3 regions of the Janthinobacterium sp. SUN120 genome follow, and region 3 is predicted to be linked to each of the others. Evidence: predicted binding sites of a transcription regulator. Region 3 holds the regulator's gene; each other region holds the start of a gene.
The links. Region 3 encodes FNR, which switches genes on or off when oxygen is low (the NO sensors DNR and NnrR bind a similar motif). Its sites were predicted from a motif close to TTGATNNNNATCAA; they were not measured.
Positions count from the first base shown of each region.

Region 1: a site for FNR is predicted at 2,030-2,043, ahead of cqsA (alpha-hydroxyketone-type quorum-sensing autoinducer synthase). Genes of this name have one in related genera too.
Region 2: a site for FNR is predicted at 2,024-2,037, ahead of cydD (thiol reductant ABC exporter subunit CydD). Genes of this name have one in related genera too.

Region 1 covers NZ_JAPUBW010000002.1:824,424-829,356, forward strand. The annotation lists gene O0879_RS13415 (GIY-YIG nuclease family protein) at 1-205, shown strand, start outside; gene O0879_RS13420 (MarR family winged helix-turn-helix transcriptional regulator) at 263-712, shown strand; gene cqsA (alpha-hydroxyketone-type quorum-sensing autoinducer synthase) at 718-1,965, opposite strand; gene O0879_RS13430 (HAMP domain-containing sensor histidine kinase) at 2,118-3,416, shown strand; gene O0879_RS13435 (response regulator) at 3,420-4,427, shown strand; gene O0879_RS13440 (FtsX-like permease family protein) at 4,431-4,933, opposite strand, start outside.
Region 2 covers NZ_JAPUBW010000001.1:1,763,906-1,768,838, reverse strand. The annotation lists tRNA gene O0879_RS07730 (tRNA-Arg) at 72-146, shown strand; gene O0879_RS07725 (hypothetical protein) at 231-410, opposite strand; gene O0879_RS07720 (PEP-CTERM sorting domain-containing protein) at 556-1,122, opposite strand; gene O0879_RS07715 (GbsR/MarR family transcriptional regulator) at 1,412-1,963, opposite strand; gene cydD (thiol reductant ABC exporter subunit CydD) at 2,102-3,790, shown strand; gene O0879_RS07705 (ATP-binding cassette domain-containing protein) at 3,787-4,933, shown strand, end outside.
Region 3 covers NZ_JAPUBW010000004.1:365,861-370,793, forward strand. The annotation lists gene O0879_RS22235 (response regulator) at 1-1,994, opposite strand, end outside; gene fnr (fumarate/nitrate reduction transcriptional regulator Fnr) at 2,244-3,002, shown strand; gene O0879_RS22245 (FixH family protein) at 3,127-3,651, opposite strand; gene ccoG (cytochrome c oxidase accessory protein CcoG) at 3,754-4,933, opposite strand, start outside.

The DNA.
Region 1 (4,933 bases), on a different contig from region 3:
CCGCTTCGAGCTGAACCTGGGCAAGCACCGCAACGCCCTGCTGCAGGCGGACTGGCGGCGCGACGGCGCGGCGGCCTTTTCCTGCGCCGTCATCGATACGCTCAAGCTGCCCGACGACCCCGCCTTCGATGCGGACGCCGAACTGGGCGCCTTGCTGGACTTGCACCGCGCACAGTGGCTGGAGCAAGGCCAGCCGCTGTATTGAGCGGCATTGCTTTACACTTGCGCACTCAAGCATTTCGCAACGGATAAAATGGACGCCATGAACGATCACACCCTCCCGTCGCCGGACGCCGATGGCGCGCTGGACTTTTGCCTGCGCCTGGCGCGCGCCCAGGCGCTCATCGTGCGCCGCTTCGACAGCGCCCTGGGCAATTTGCATGGCCTGAGCTTCAGCGACTATCAATTGCTGTACCAGCTGCAGCGCGCGCCCGGTGCGCGCCTGCGCCGCATCGACCTGGCCGAGCGCCTGGCGTTGACGGCCTCGGGCGTCACGCGCTCCTTGATGCCACTGGAAAAGATTGGCCTGGTGGCACGCCAGGCCGATGCGCGCGACGCCCGCGTCGGCTATGCCGTGCTGACTGCCGCCGGCCAGGAATTGCTGGGACATGCGAGCGCCACCGCGCAGGCGGTGGGGCGCGAATTGCTGCAGGATGCGCCGGCAGAACAGCTGGGAGCGCTTTCAGCCCTCCTGGGCCGGCTGGCCGGCTGACGACGCTACACGAGCGCCAGCCTGCGCAGGCGCCGCGTCGATGGCCAGTGTTCCACGCCCGCTTCGGCGCGGATGGCGGCGCAGCCCGCCAACACCCGCTCGATGGCCGCCCCGTCGAGCCCCGCATTGAGGGTCAGGCGCACGAGGGCGCGGTTCTTCGCCGTTGCCGGGGCGCAAAACATGGCGCCGTAAATGCCTTGCCGCTCCAGCGCCTGGCGCAGGACCAGGGTGGCCAGTTCGCCGCCCGCCTCCAGCGCCACGATCTGCTCCGTGCCATCGCTGACGTTGTAGCCCAGCTCGCGCAAGCCTTCGCGCACCTGCAGCGTATGGCGTTGCAGGGTGGCGCGCCGCCCGTCGGCGGCCATGATGAAATCGAGCGCCGCGCCCAGCCACGCCAGCTCGTGCGCCAGCAAACAGGAACTGAAGATGGCGGGGCGTGATTCGGACAAAAAATAGCCCTTGAAACGGCTGGAACAGCTGATGAAACCGGCGCGGCCCGCGAAGGCCTTGGCCAGCGACGCCGTGCGGAAATGCACGCGGTGGCCCAGTCCCCACGCCTCCACCAGGCCCGCGCCCTGCGGGCCATGCGTGCCCAGCGAGTGCGACTCGTCGACCACCACCACGCAGTCGCTGCGCTCGGCGATGTCGAGCAATTCCAGCAGCGGCGCCAGGCTGCCATTGGTGCTGTACAGGGCGTCGACGACGATCACCCCGCGGCCATGCTTTTCCACTTGCCGCCGCAAGTGCGTCATGTCGTTGTGCAGGAAGGGCACGGCCTGGGCCTGCGCCGACAACACGCCTTCCCACAGCGAGGCGTGGGCCTGCATGTCGAGGTAGACGGGAATGCCGGGGCTGGCGATGCACTGGATCAGCCCGACGTTGGCCGCCATGCCGGACTGCGCCAGGATGCCGTCCTCGCTGCCCATGAAGCGGGCCAGCCGGCTTTCCAGCCGGTGTTGTTCGCTGCCTTCCTGCAAGTACACGGCCGACATCAGCATGCCCCCCGCATTCGCCTGCAGGGACGCCACCTGGGCCGCCACCAGCGCAGGCTCGGCGGCGATGGACAGGTAGTCATTGCCGGCCAGGAAAATGGCATGGGCGGGTGTCGGTTGCCAGGCATGGGGATGCTGGCCGCCCAGCAGCTTTTCGATGCGCGTGACGTGGTGCGCATCCATGCGCCGCACGATGTAGTCTGGCAAGCAGTGTTCTGCGCGGACGAAGGATGGGGCGTGCAAGCTGGTAGCGATGGTCATGAGTTTTCTCCTAGGGAAAGGTTTGCTGCGGCTTAAAGCCTTGACCGTCTCGCGAACCCATCCATTGACGTATATCAATGTCCGATGAGATAACCGTTCAACCAGGAAAATTTACGCGATGATAATGTTCTGAAGAGAATCAAGGCAGAGTCATGACGCAGCAATTGCAAGGACGATGGACACACTGGCGCAGGCGCCTGCTCCATTCGCTGCTGCATGAACGCATGCCCCATGAAAACCTGGCCGGCAGGGTCGCCATGCTGGCCGCCGTGGGCACGGTGGCGATGCCGCTGTACTACCTGCTGTGGAATTACTTTTTTCCGCAAGCCTATGAAAACCTGACCTTGCGCCTGACGGGCGTGGGCATCTGCGCGGTCGGCCTGTTTGCGCGCCACTTCTCGGCCCGCTGGCTGTCGCGCTACCTGCTGTTCGCGCTCAGCTACATCCTGCCCTTCTTCTTTACCTTCATGTTTCTGATGAACCACGCGTCGTCCATCTGGAGCGAATCGCTGCTGATCGGCCTCGTCGTGCTGTTTCATTTCGAAACGAAGCTGGCTTGCCGCGCCTACCTGATCGGCACCAGCACCGCCTGCCTCGCCGTCATCCTGCAGGGAGAAGGCGACTTCCTGCTGCAGCGTGAAGTGCTGCAGCAACTGCCCGTGCACTGGTTCACCATAGCCGCGCTGTCCGTGGTGAAAGTGGGCAGCAAGGTGCTGGAACTGGAACGGCTGGCCGGCCTGTCCGCCGGGCTCGGTTCCGTGGCACACGAACTGCGCACGCCGCTGACCAGCGTGGAAGCCAATGTACGGGGCATGCGCCGGCTGCTGCCGCAGCTGGCCGGCCAGACGCACGACTTGCCGCCGCTGCAGGAAGCCCTGTCGCGCATCCAGTTCGAAGTGCGCCACATGCAGCACATGATCGATTTGTTCCTGATGAGCGCCAGCGCCGTGAACCGCAACCTGCAACCCAGCCAGGCGCTGTCGATGCTGGCGATGGTGAATTCCGTGCTGAAGCGCTACCCATTCACCGGCAACAGCCAGCGCAGCCGCGTCAAGGTGGACGTGCGCGCCGACTTCCAGTTCGCCGGCCAGGACGAACTGTGCGTGGTGATCCTGCTAAACCTGCTGAGAAACGCGCTGAAAGCCATCCAGCGGGCCGGCAAGGGCCGCGTGCGCATCATCATCGACGGCGCCCGCCCCGTGCCCAGGCTGCTGTTCATCGACACGGGCTGCGGCATCGCGAAGAACCGCCTGCCGCTGATCTTCGAGCGTTTTTATTCGTATCCCGTGCATAACGGCAGCGGCATCGGCCTGGCCCTGTGCCGGCAGATCATCACGGCCTGGCAGGCGCGCATCCGCTGCGTGTCGCGCGAGCATGCGTATGCGATTTTCATCCTGGAATTTCCCCAGCCCCTGCCTGCCCGCTTACAACCCTCTTCCCCCGCAAGGTGATGCATGCAACTGCCCGTCTACTCCCATCCGACCCTGACCGTATTGATCGATGACAGCGATTCCTTCCTGAAAAGCCTGGCGTTCCAGCTCGATCCCGCGCTGGCGCGCCTGACCTTTCATGACACCAGCAGCGCGCTGCACTGGCTGCGTCACAGCACGCAGCCGGGCGAGACGCCGCTGCACGTCAATTTCGACACGCAAAACCTGCCGCGCGACCAGCGCAACGTGGCGCTCGACCTCGAACGCATCTGGCGCATCAGCGGCCAGGCGCAGCGCTTTGCCGTGCCTTCCGTGCTGGTGGTCGATTATTCGATGCCGCAGATGAATGGCCTGGAATTCTGCCAGGCCGTGCGGGACTTGCCGTGCAAGAAGATTTTATTTACGGGCGCGGCCGATGAAAAAGTGGCCGTGACGGCCTTCAACCGGGGCTTGATCGACCGCTACATCAAGAAGAGCGACGACGATGCGCTCGATATCCTGGAACAGGAAATCGTTTCCCTGCAACGCGAATTCTTCCTGCAGCAGTCGGACACCGTGCGCGACTTGCTATTGCTGCATGACTATAGTTTCCTGCAAGACGAAGCCATGGCCGCCGTCGTGCAGGAGCTGTGCCGGCGCCATGGCTTTGTCGAGTTCTATATTTTCCCGAATCCCTGCGGCATCCTGTTTTTCACGCGCGACGGCCAGGCCCGCCTGATGATCATCGAGACGGAACGCAGCCTGCACACGCAGTACGAAATGGCGCGCGACAGCGACGCGCCCGAGTCCCTGCTGCTGGCCTTGCTGGAAATGCGCGTGATCCCGTACTTTTCCGATGCCGACAGCGACGGCATGTATGCGGCGCACATCGGCGAAAACTGGTTCCGCTACTGCGCCGCGCCGACCATCTGCCTGGGACGCGAAACCTATTTCTGGGCCCTGTTCGACGTGCCGCCGCACCAGCTGGGCCAGCCGGTCATGTCCTACGCGCAATTTTTACGCGCGCAGGCGGACGACAGCGTGGGCGCCTAGTCCTTAGCTTTCCCGCAAGGTTTGCAGCGGCGGATGTTTCAGGACATTACGCAAGCCCAGCCAGCCGCCGGCGATCGCGCACAGGGCGCCGGCCAGCAAGCCAAAGGCCCACACGCCGGGCGCGAAGCTCCAGGCGAACTTGAACTGGTACGTGGCCAGCGCCCAGCCCATGGCCGCCGCGCCCGAGGCCGCCAACAGGCCGGCCAGCGCGCCGACGAGGGAAAACTCGATCAGCTGCGCCTGCGCCAGCTGGCGCCGCGTGGCGCCCAGCGCGCGCAGCAGGCCCGCTTCGCGCGTGCGCTCGTCCTGCGAACCCATCAAGGCCGCATACAGCACCAGCAAGCCAGAGGCCAAGGTGAAGGCAAAGAGGAATTCGACGGCCGTCACCACCTGGTCCAGCACGCCCTGAATTTGCTTGAGCACGCCGCCCACGTCGACCACCGTCAGATTCGGGTAGTCGCGCAGCAAGGCGTTGCCCAGGTCCGCCTGCGCGGGCGGCAGGTGGA
Region 2 (4,933 bases), on a different contig from region 3:
ATGACAGCCCGTTTTCTATTCCGCGCTGGCATTTCATTGCTGGCGCGCATGGATTAAAATACTGCACCTCTCCGCCCATCGTTCAACGGATAGGACAACGGTCTTCTAAACCGTGAATGGGGGTTCGATTCCCTCTGGGCGGACCAGTTTCATACTGGCCACGATCATGCGGCGCCAAGCTGCCGCAACGCACCCCATCTTTCCCCCACATCCGGTTTCCGCGCAGCTGTTCAGGGCTGCGCGCCCAGCACTAAGCTCAGCAAATACAGCAGCGGCGCCGCGCACAGCAGCGCGGAACACAGCGACAGCACTTTCTTGCTGGCCAGGCGTGCCAGGCGCAGCCGTTCGCGCACGGGCAAGTGCTGGCGCAGCGCATGGCGCGCGCGCGGCTGGAATGGGGATTCATGCATGTGGGCTCCCTCGCAACGGTGACTGAAGATGCCGGTCAGCATAGCGGGAGAGGCATAAAGGCGGTGTAAAGAGTGGGTGGCGCGGCGCAAGCGCGCTGTAAACATGGGTGCGCCGGCGCCGTGTTGCGGGTCTTGCCCGATGCTCTTATTTTGCCTGGCGGCGGCGCGCCAGGACGCCGAGCAGGCCCAGGCCGGCGAGCAGCATGGCATAGGTTTCCGGTTCAGGGACGGCGGAAACGTAGGCGCGGTAATTGCTCAGGTCCTTGGGCAAGCCTGCCACCGTGAAGGTCGTGCCGGCTGCGACGGGCGCTGCCCATTGGAAGACCAGTTCGCCCTGGCCGAAATGGATGGCCAGGTAATCATAGGCCGCCGCACTCGTGAAGGAATTCACCCCGCCGCTGGCGCCTGCCGTGGTGCCCGCGGTGCAGCCTGAGGTGGCATTGTCGCAAAACGAGACGGCCGCACCCAGGCTGGTGCCGAAAACGCCGTTGATATAGCCCTGGATGTCGGTGGGACTCTGCGGCACGAGATTGTCGTTATAGTATTTCACCATGAGGGCAGGTGACGGCGAGTAAGTGACGGTGCTGCCTTCGATGCTGAAACCGCTGGCCGGTCCCACATCGACCCATGTAGCAGCCTGTGCCACGCCCATGCAGGCCGTCAGGGCGGCCAGCATGGATGCCCGTATGGCAATGCTTGTTATGCTTTTCATGAAAATCCCCTTTTATTTTATTGCAGACATTTCACTGCTTCAGGGTGCGCGCCGTCCGGTCAGGGAGGTCGACTTGTCGCCCGGTCGCCTTTGCGTGAGTACGCATATGCAAGCTTAGTCTTGATGTAAATTAATACAATTTAAATAATGCTATTGGCATGCTTGACAACATCGCATACGGCTATGTATGGCTGTGCTGGCGAAAGCCTGCGCGGCGAGCGGAAATGGCGTGACAAGGCACGCTAGCTTGTGCTAGCAATGCATTGAGTAGGGAGAGGGGAGGCGGGTTTCAGTCGTTGTTATTGCTGACGCCGAACAAGCGATCCTTGGCATTGAGCAGCTTTTGCACCTTGGCGCCCATTTTCATCAGCTGCGCCATCGATTCGGGCGACAGGCGCTGCAAGTCGTCGAACCAGGTGTTGGCCAGGTCGACCAGTTCATACATTTCGCGCATGCGCTCCTGCGCATACTGGTCGACGGGTTCCGTGGCCGGCGCCAGCAGCGATTCGCGCAGCACCGTCAGGGTGGGCGCCACTTCGCGGCGGCGGCGCTCGGCGGCCACCACGCGGAAGATTTGCCACACATCACCCAGCGAGGAAAAATACTCGCGCCGGTCGCCGGGGATGCGCGACTGGCGGATCAAGCCCCAGCCCTGCAATTCCTTCAAGCCGATGCTCACGTTCGAGCGTGAAAAACTCAGGTGTTCCGCGATTTCATCCGCGTGTAAAGGATGCTCTGCGACAAACAACAAGGCGTACACTTGCCCCACTGTCCGGTTAAAGCCCCAGCGGCTGCCCATCTCGCCGAAATGGCTGACGAAGGTCAGGATCAGCGGCGTCATTTGGATATGTTGAGTTTTCATAATTATCTGAATTTTTTCACGCCACACCCGCAGGGTCAATTGATATATGTCATGTTTCGCAGTATTATACAAAATATCGAATTTACAGAAAATTCTGAAAACTCAAAAAGTATAGATATGCCTACCACGCCGCTGTCCTTGCCCCGCTTTATCCTTCCCCGTGCCGCCAGCCTGGCGCAGGGCGGCGCCGCCTTGCTGTGGCTGCCGCAAGCGGCCTTGCTGGCCTGGGCCGTGCAAGCCATGCTGGCCGGTGCACCCTGGCGCGCGGCCCTGTTGCCGGCCGCCGGCGTGCTGCTGCTGGGCGTGCTGCGCGCCGGCTGCGAAGCGTGGGGCGCGCGGCGCATGTATGCGGCGGCGCGCGACCACCTGTCCACCTTGCGCGTGCAAGTGGCGCAAGCGCTGGCGCACCGTTCGCCGCTGGACCGCCAGCGCGCCCAGTCGGGCCAGGCGGCCAGCGTCATCGCCGAGCAGGCCGAAGCCATCGTGCCCTACCTGGTGCGCTACAAGCCCGCGCGCTGGAAAGTCATGCTCGTGCCGCTCGTGATCCTCGCCGTGGTGACGCCCCTGTCGTGGATCGCCGCGCTGATCCTGCTCATCGCCGCGCCCCTGATTCCCGTCTTCATGGCCCTCGTGGGCATGGGTGCGCAAGCGGCCAGCCGCGCGCAGATGGTGGAGATGGGCAGCATGAACGCCTTTCTATTGGACCGCCTGCGCGGCTTGGCCACCCTGCGCGCGCTCGATGCCGTCGATGTCACGGCCGAACGCCTGGATGCTTCGTCGCAATCCGTGCGCCGGCGCACGATGGTGGTGCTGCGCATCGCCTTCCTGTCGTCCGCCGTGCTGGAACTGTTTTCCGCGCTCGGTGTCGCCATGGTGGCCGCGTTTATCGGTTTCTCCTTGCTGGGCAGCATCAATTTCGGCACCTGGGGCCGCGAACTGAGCCTGGGGCAGGGCTTGTTCATCCTGCTGCTGGCGCCCGCGTTTTTCGAACCCTTGCGCGAACTGGCCGCCGTCTGGCACGACAAGGCGGCCGGCGAAGCGGGCCTGGCCGGCCTGCACGACCTGGCGGCCGAAGGCGTGCCCCTGCCCGGCGCCGGCGTGGCAGCCGCTGCCGTCTCCGCCGCCGCCATGGCGGTGGCGCCGCCGCCCGCTATTGATATCCATCAACTGCGCTTTGCCCATCCCGGCGAGGCGCCCGTCTTCGACGGCTTCGACCTGACCGTGCGCGCCGGCGAACATGTGGCCCTGCTGGGCGCCAGCGGCGCCGGCAAGACCACCTTGCTGTCCCTGCTGGCCGGCCTGCTGCCCGCCAGCGGCGGCGAGATCCGCATCGGCGGCGTGCGCCTGACCGACGGCACCGTGAATACCTTGCGCCAGCGCATGGCGTGGATGGGCCAGCGTCCCCACGTGTTTGCCGCCTCCGTCAGCCAGAACGTGACCCTGGGCCGCGTCGGCGCGCATGCCGCGCAAGTGACGCAGGCGCTGCACCTGGCCGACCTGGCTGCCGTGGCGCAGGCGCAGCCGGCCGTCATGCTCAGCGATGGCGGGCAGGGCTTGTCCGGCGGCGAAGCCGTGCGCCTGGCCCTGGCCCGCGTGGTCCTGCATCCGCACGCGGACTTGCTGCTGGTCGATGAACCGACGGCCCACCTGGACAGCGAAACGGCGGCGCGCGTGACGGACGCCTTGCTGGAATTGGCGAAAGGCAAGACGATGATCGTCGCCACGCACGACCCCGTGCTGGCCGGGCGCCTGCAGCGCACGGTGCAGGTCGATGCCCTGGCGCAGGCACAGGAGTTGCGCGCATGAACACCACATTGATCTCGCATCCCGTCCTGCGGCAATTACTGCTGGCCCAACCAGGCAAGCTGATCGGGGGCGCCTTGCTGGCGGCCCTGACGGCGGTGTCCGGCATGGCCTTATTGGGCTTGTCCGGCTGGTTCATCACGGCCACGTCGATTGCCGGCCTGCATGCCTCGACGGCCATCCTGTTCGACGTGTTCGGCCCGTCGGCCGGCATCCGCCTGCTGGCCATCGGCCGCACGGGTTCGCGCTATGCGGAACGCCTCGTCACGCACGACGCCACGTTCGCCGCGCTGGCCAGCATCCGCGTGCAACTGTTTCGCGGCTGGTCGCGCCCGGAAGCGGCCAGCCGCCTGCTGCGCCAGCCCGCCAAGCTGCTGTTCCGCCTGACGGCCGATATCGATGCGCTCGAATCGCTGTACCTGCGCCTGCTGGTGCCCGCCTTCACGGCCCTGTGCGCGGCCTTGCTGGCGGGCGTGGCGCTGGGCGTGATGCAGTGGCAGCTGGGCCTGGGACTGGCCGCGTGGCTGCTGGCCGCCGGCGGCGGCATCAGCTGGAGCGTGGCGCGCCGCGCCCGCCGCCCGGCCATCCTGCGCTCGCGCGCCATCGAAAAACTGCGTTCCGGCGCCATCGACCTGGTGGCCGGCCAGACGGACCTGGTGATGGCGGGCCGCATCGACGCCCAGTGCGCGGCGCTGGCGCGGATCGACCGCTCGCTGGCGCAAGCCGATTTCACCCTGCTGCGCCTGGAAACGGCGGCGGGCGCCGCGTATGGCGTGGCCGGCAGCGCGACCCTGGCCGGGGTGCTGCTGGCCGTCGCCGCGCTGGTGCAGCAGCAGGCGCTGAGCGTGCCGGCCGCGGCGCTGGCCCTGCTGATCGCCCTGACGGCCGTGGAACCGTTTGCGGGACTGCGCCGCGGCGCGCTGGAAGCGGGGCGCATGCTGCTGGCCATGCGCCGCCTGGCGCCGCGCCTGGAGCAGCAGGATGTCGCCACGCTGCCCCTGGATGCCGCACCGGGCTTGCGCCTGGAACGCGTCAGCGCCGCGCATGCGGGCAGCCACGTTGCCATCCTGCATGACGTATCGCTGCACATCGCCGCCGGCGAGCGCGTGGCCTTGATCGGCCCCAGCGGCGCGGGCAAGTCCACCT
Region 3 (4,933 bases):
TACAGCTCGATGGCGGCAAAGCCGGAGTCCACTTCGTCGGCCAGCCAGCCCCACGCCTCGATCAGCTTGACGATCAGTTCGCGCGTGGTGCGGTTGTCGTCGGCCACCAGCAGGCGCAGCTGGCCCAGCGCCGGCGTGCGCCGCGTTTCGGCCGGCTGCGCCAGCATTTCGAAGGGCACGCTGAACCAGAAGCGGCTGCCCTTGCCTTCGCTGCTGGCGACGGCGATGTCGCCGCCCATCATGTGGATCAGCTGCTTGCTGATGGCCAGGCCCAGGCCCGTGCCGCCGAAGCGCCGCGTGATGCTCTGGTCGCCCTGGGAAAATGCGGCAAACAGCTGCTGTTGCTGCAGTTCCGTCATGCCGATGCCCGTGTCGCGCACTTCGAAGCGCAGCCAGGCGCGGCCGTTTTCGTTCTCGGCCAGGCTGACGGCCACCACCACTTCGCCGCTCTCCGTGAACTTGATGGCGTTGCCGGCCAGGTTGACGAGGATTTGCTGCAGGCGCTGGGCGTCGCCCACGAGGCGCCGCGGCACGTCGGGCTCGACGGCGATGGCCAGTTCCAGCTCCTTTTCGCCCGCATTCATCGTCATCGTCGTGGCCAGGGTATTCATGACTTCATCGAGGTCGAATTCGACGGGCGACAACTCCATGCGCCGCGCCTCGATCTTCGAATAGTCGAGCACGTCATTGAGGATGCCCAGCAGCGACTGGCCCGCCACTCTGACCATGGTCAGATACTTGCGTTGTTCCGTGTCGAGCCTGGTATTGCCCAGCAAATACACCATGCCCAGTACGGCATTGAGGGGCGTGCGGATTTCATGGCTCATGTTGGCCACGAAATCGCTCTTCGCGCGGTTGGCCGCCTCGGCCCGGTCGCGTTCCTGTTCCAGCTCCGCCGCGCGCGATTCGAGTTCCTGCTGCAGGCGGTCGCGTTCGCTCATCAGGCCGTTGAACGCTTCCGTCAGTTCGCCGATCTCGTCGCGCTGCTGCACCGGCACGGGCGTGAAGCGGCTGCCGCTGGTGCGCAGGGCTTGCAGGGTGTCGCGCAGGCGCACCAGCGGCGACAGCAGGCGCACGGTGACCCAGCCCAGAACAAAGGCGGCCAGCAGCGAGGCGAGGATGCTCCACAGCACCAATCGGTACAGCACGCCATCGAACGGTTCGAAGGCATCCTCGACGGGGAGCGAGGCGGCCAGCAGCCAGTTCACGGATTTCAGGCGCTTGAAGCTGTTGACGGCCGTGATGCCGCGGCTGTTGGTGCTGACCATGCTGCCTTCGCCATCTTCCTTCAGCAACTGGGTCGTCGTCAGGTTGGCGTTCGGCTTGCGCGGTTGCAGCAAGCGGCTGGTATCGGGGTGCAGCACGTAGCGCGGCACGGCGCCGCGCGTGAGAATGAAGTAATAGCCGTTCTTGCCGATCTTTTCCGAGCGCAGGCGCCCCAGCAGATTGTCCTTGTACAGGCGCAGCACGCCGATCACTACGCCGGCCACCTGGCCATCGGCGGCCAGCACGGGCGCCACCATCTGCACGATGGGCATGCCGCTCGACTTGCCCAGCATCGGTTCGGTGATCATGGGCTGGCGCGTGCGCAGGACGGTCTGGAAATACTCGCGCTCGGCGACGTTGATGCCGGCGCGCCCCGCCACTTCCGGCATGTCGGCCACGACGGCGCCATGCGCGTCGAGCACCAGCACGTCATCGAACAGCACCAGCATCGAGCGGCGCGAATAGTATTCGCGCAATTGGGCGGGCCGGGCGATCAATTCCGGCGGCTGCTGTCGGGCCGTCAGGGTGACGATCTGCAGCAGCATGCCCAGCTTGTCGTCGAGCTCGGCAGCGGTGCGGGTGATCAGGGACGATTGCTGGCTCAGCAGTACTCGGGTGAAGTCGTCGCGCATGTGCTGCACCTGGATCATGGTGACCAGCGCGATCATGGCGATCGAGGTCAGGCTGGTGGCCAGCGCGACTTTTGCTTTAATGCCGAGAGGCTTCATGATTTCCTTTTCAGTACCGGGCGGCACAGGCGGCAGATAATGCTGTCAGGAATTTTCCTATCAATGCCCCAGCTTGGCAAGCGCCGCCGCGCAAATTGCCCGCCCCGTACGGGCTTTTGACGATGTTGCCATATAATTAAAGGCTGGACGTCGTTTATTCGCCGAATTTACGGTGAAATTGGTATACGGCAACCCTGTATGCGGCTGTATGCAGTAAACTTGTTGTTGCATTTTCTAAAAGGTACCGACATGACTGAAGCGCTACTCACTCCAACCTTGCCCACCGTGAACGTGGAGGCGTTGCGTGCGCGATGCTCGACCTGCAGCATGCATCAATTGTGCCTGCCGATGGGCCTCGATGTGGGCGACATGGACAGGCTGGACCAGATCATCGGCCGCCGCCGCAAGATTGTGCGCGGCGCCTCGCTGTTCCGTATCGGCGACTCGTTCCAGAACCTGTATGCGATCCGCCTGGGGCATTTCAAGACGTACCAGATCAATCCGGGCGGCGAAGAGCAGGTGACGGGCTTCCAGATGGCGGGCGAACTGCTGGGCATGGACGCCATCAGCGCCGACCGCCACCACTGTAATGCGGTGGCGCTGGAAGACAGCGAAGTGTGTGAAATCCCGTTTTCCAGCCTGGAACAATTGCTGGGCAATATGCCGACCCTGCTGCGCCATTTCCACCGCATGATGAGCCAGGAAATCACGCGCGAGCAAAGCGTCATGCTGTTGCTGGGCAATATGCAGGCGACGCAGCGCTTTGCCGCCTTCATCGTCAACCTGGCGTCGCGCTATGAAGCGCGCGGCTATTCGGGCAGCAATTTCCAGCTGCGCATGTCGCGCGAGGAAATCGGCAACTACCTGGGCCTGACCATCGAGAGCGTCAGCCGCCTGCTGTCGAAGTTCAAGAAGGAAGGCTGGCTGCGCGTCTCGAACCGGGAAATTGAAATCCTGCAGCCGGCGAAACTGAAGGCGATTACGGCCGGCACGGACACCTGCAAATAACAGCACCGTCAAAACCTGCTGCGCGTCGCGCTTTGCGGCCTGCGATGCTCGCTGTGCTATAGCACAGCTGCGCTTCTCAACCACAAATCACTGCCGCTCGCTACGGTTTTCCCAGCGCTGTACGTTATAGCTCTTCATCCGCATGCAGCGCGATGCTGCGCTGCAGGGGCCAGGTCCAGATGCCGGACAGGCGCCACTCGCGTTTGTCGTTTTCCACCAGCACTTGCCAGCGGCTGCGCTCGAGCATCGGCAGCGCCACGGAAAAATTGCCGGCCGCATCGGGTTGCACCAGCACCTTGATATCCTTTTCCGGCAGGGTCGCATGCGCCAGGTGCAGCTGCAAAGGCGCCTGATAGGCCTTGCCGAAGCTGTGCACGGAACCGGTCAGGCGCGCTTGCGCCACGTCATACGACAGGCGCGTATCCATCGCCAGGTCGCTGGCGATCGTGTCGCGCTTCAAATCCTGGTTGATCGCCTTGCCCTGCTTGTAATAATCGCCCACCACCAGCGCATCGGGCTGCGTAAACGCGATATAGCCCATGAAGCTGCCGACGACCACGGACAGGCCGGGGCCGATCATCAGCAGCCATGGCCAGCGATGCTTGTACCACGGTGCAACGGGTGCTTGCAGTTTCAGACTGTCGGACATGGTGTTTCTCCTGTGTAATCAGCCAGTCCCCGCATGGGGACCGGCCTTCCTGCAACTTCGTGGCGGCGGCGAGGGCACCCGGTCCCCGTCCGCCTTTCCTTGTTAACGTGGCACGATGAATACCGCGCTTTCACGCACATGCAGCGATGGGTCGTCCAGCGATTGCAATTCGATCGCAATCTTGTTCGAGCCCTTCTCTCCCACGCCGTGCGGCACGCGCAGGCGGATCGGCCAACCCAGCGTTTCCGTCGGCTGCAAGGTCACTTCTTCGCGCGTCAGCAAGGTCAGGCCCGGCAAGCCGGAAGCGCTGATTTTGAAATGCTGGCTTTGCTCCGACGTGTTCATGATCTGCAGGCGGTAGACGTTTTCGATCATGCCGTCTTCCACTTCGCGTCCCATGGAACCGCGGTCGCGGATCACGTCCATTTTCAGGGGCGTGCGCAGGGCCAGCGAAGTACACACGGCGATGATGATCAGGGCCAGGATGGAAGTGTAGATCAAGACGCGCGGGCGCATGGCGCGCTGGCGTATCTGCTTCGAATTGAAGTTGTTTTCCATCGCATGGTCGGTACTGTAGCGTACCAGTCCCCGTGGCCGGTCGACCTTGTCCATCACGCTGTTGCAGGCATCGACGCAAGCGGCGCAACCGATGCATTCATACTGCAGGCCGTTACGGATATCGATGCCGGTCGGACACACCTGCACGCACAGGGTACAGTCGATGCAATCGCCCAGCTTGTCGTTGTTGCCGGCCTTCTTGCTCATGGCGCCACGTGGTTCGCCGCGCTTGGCATCGTAGGTGATGATCAGGGTATCCTGGTCGAACATGGCGCTCTGGAAGCGCGCGTAGGGGCACATGTATTTGCACACTTGCTCGCGCAGCCAGCCCGCGTTGCCGTAGGTTGCCAGGCTGTAGAACAAGACCCAGAACCATTCCCAGGGACCGAAATTGAGCGTGGTCACCGACTGCGCCAGTTCCTTGATCGGCGTGAAGTAGCCGACAAAGGTAAAGCCCGTCCACAGGGCGATGGCGCCCCATACCAGGTGCTTGGCCGTCTTCTTGAACGCCTTGCGCACGGAGGGGCCCTGCTTGTCGAGGGCCATGCGTGCGCTGCGCGTGCCCTCGATGCGGCGTTCGACCCACAGGAAAATTTCCGTGTATACCGTTTGCGGGCAAGAGAACCCGCACCACACCCGCCCGGCAATGGCCGTGACGAGGAACAACAAATACGCACAGATGATCAGCAGGGCCGCCAGATAGATGAAATCCTGGGGCCACAGC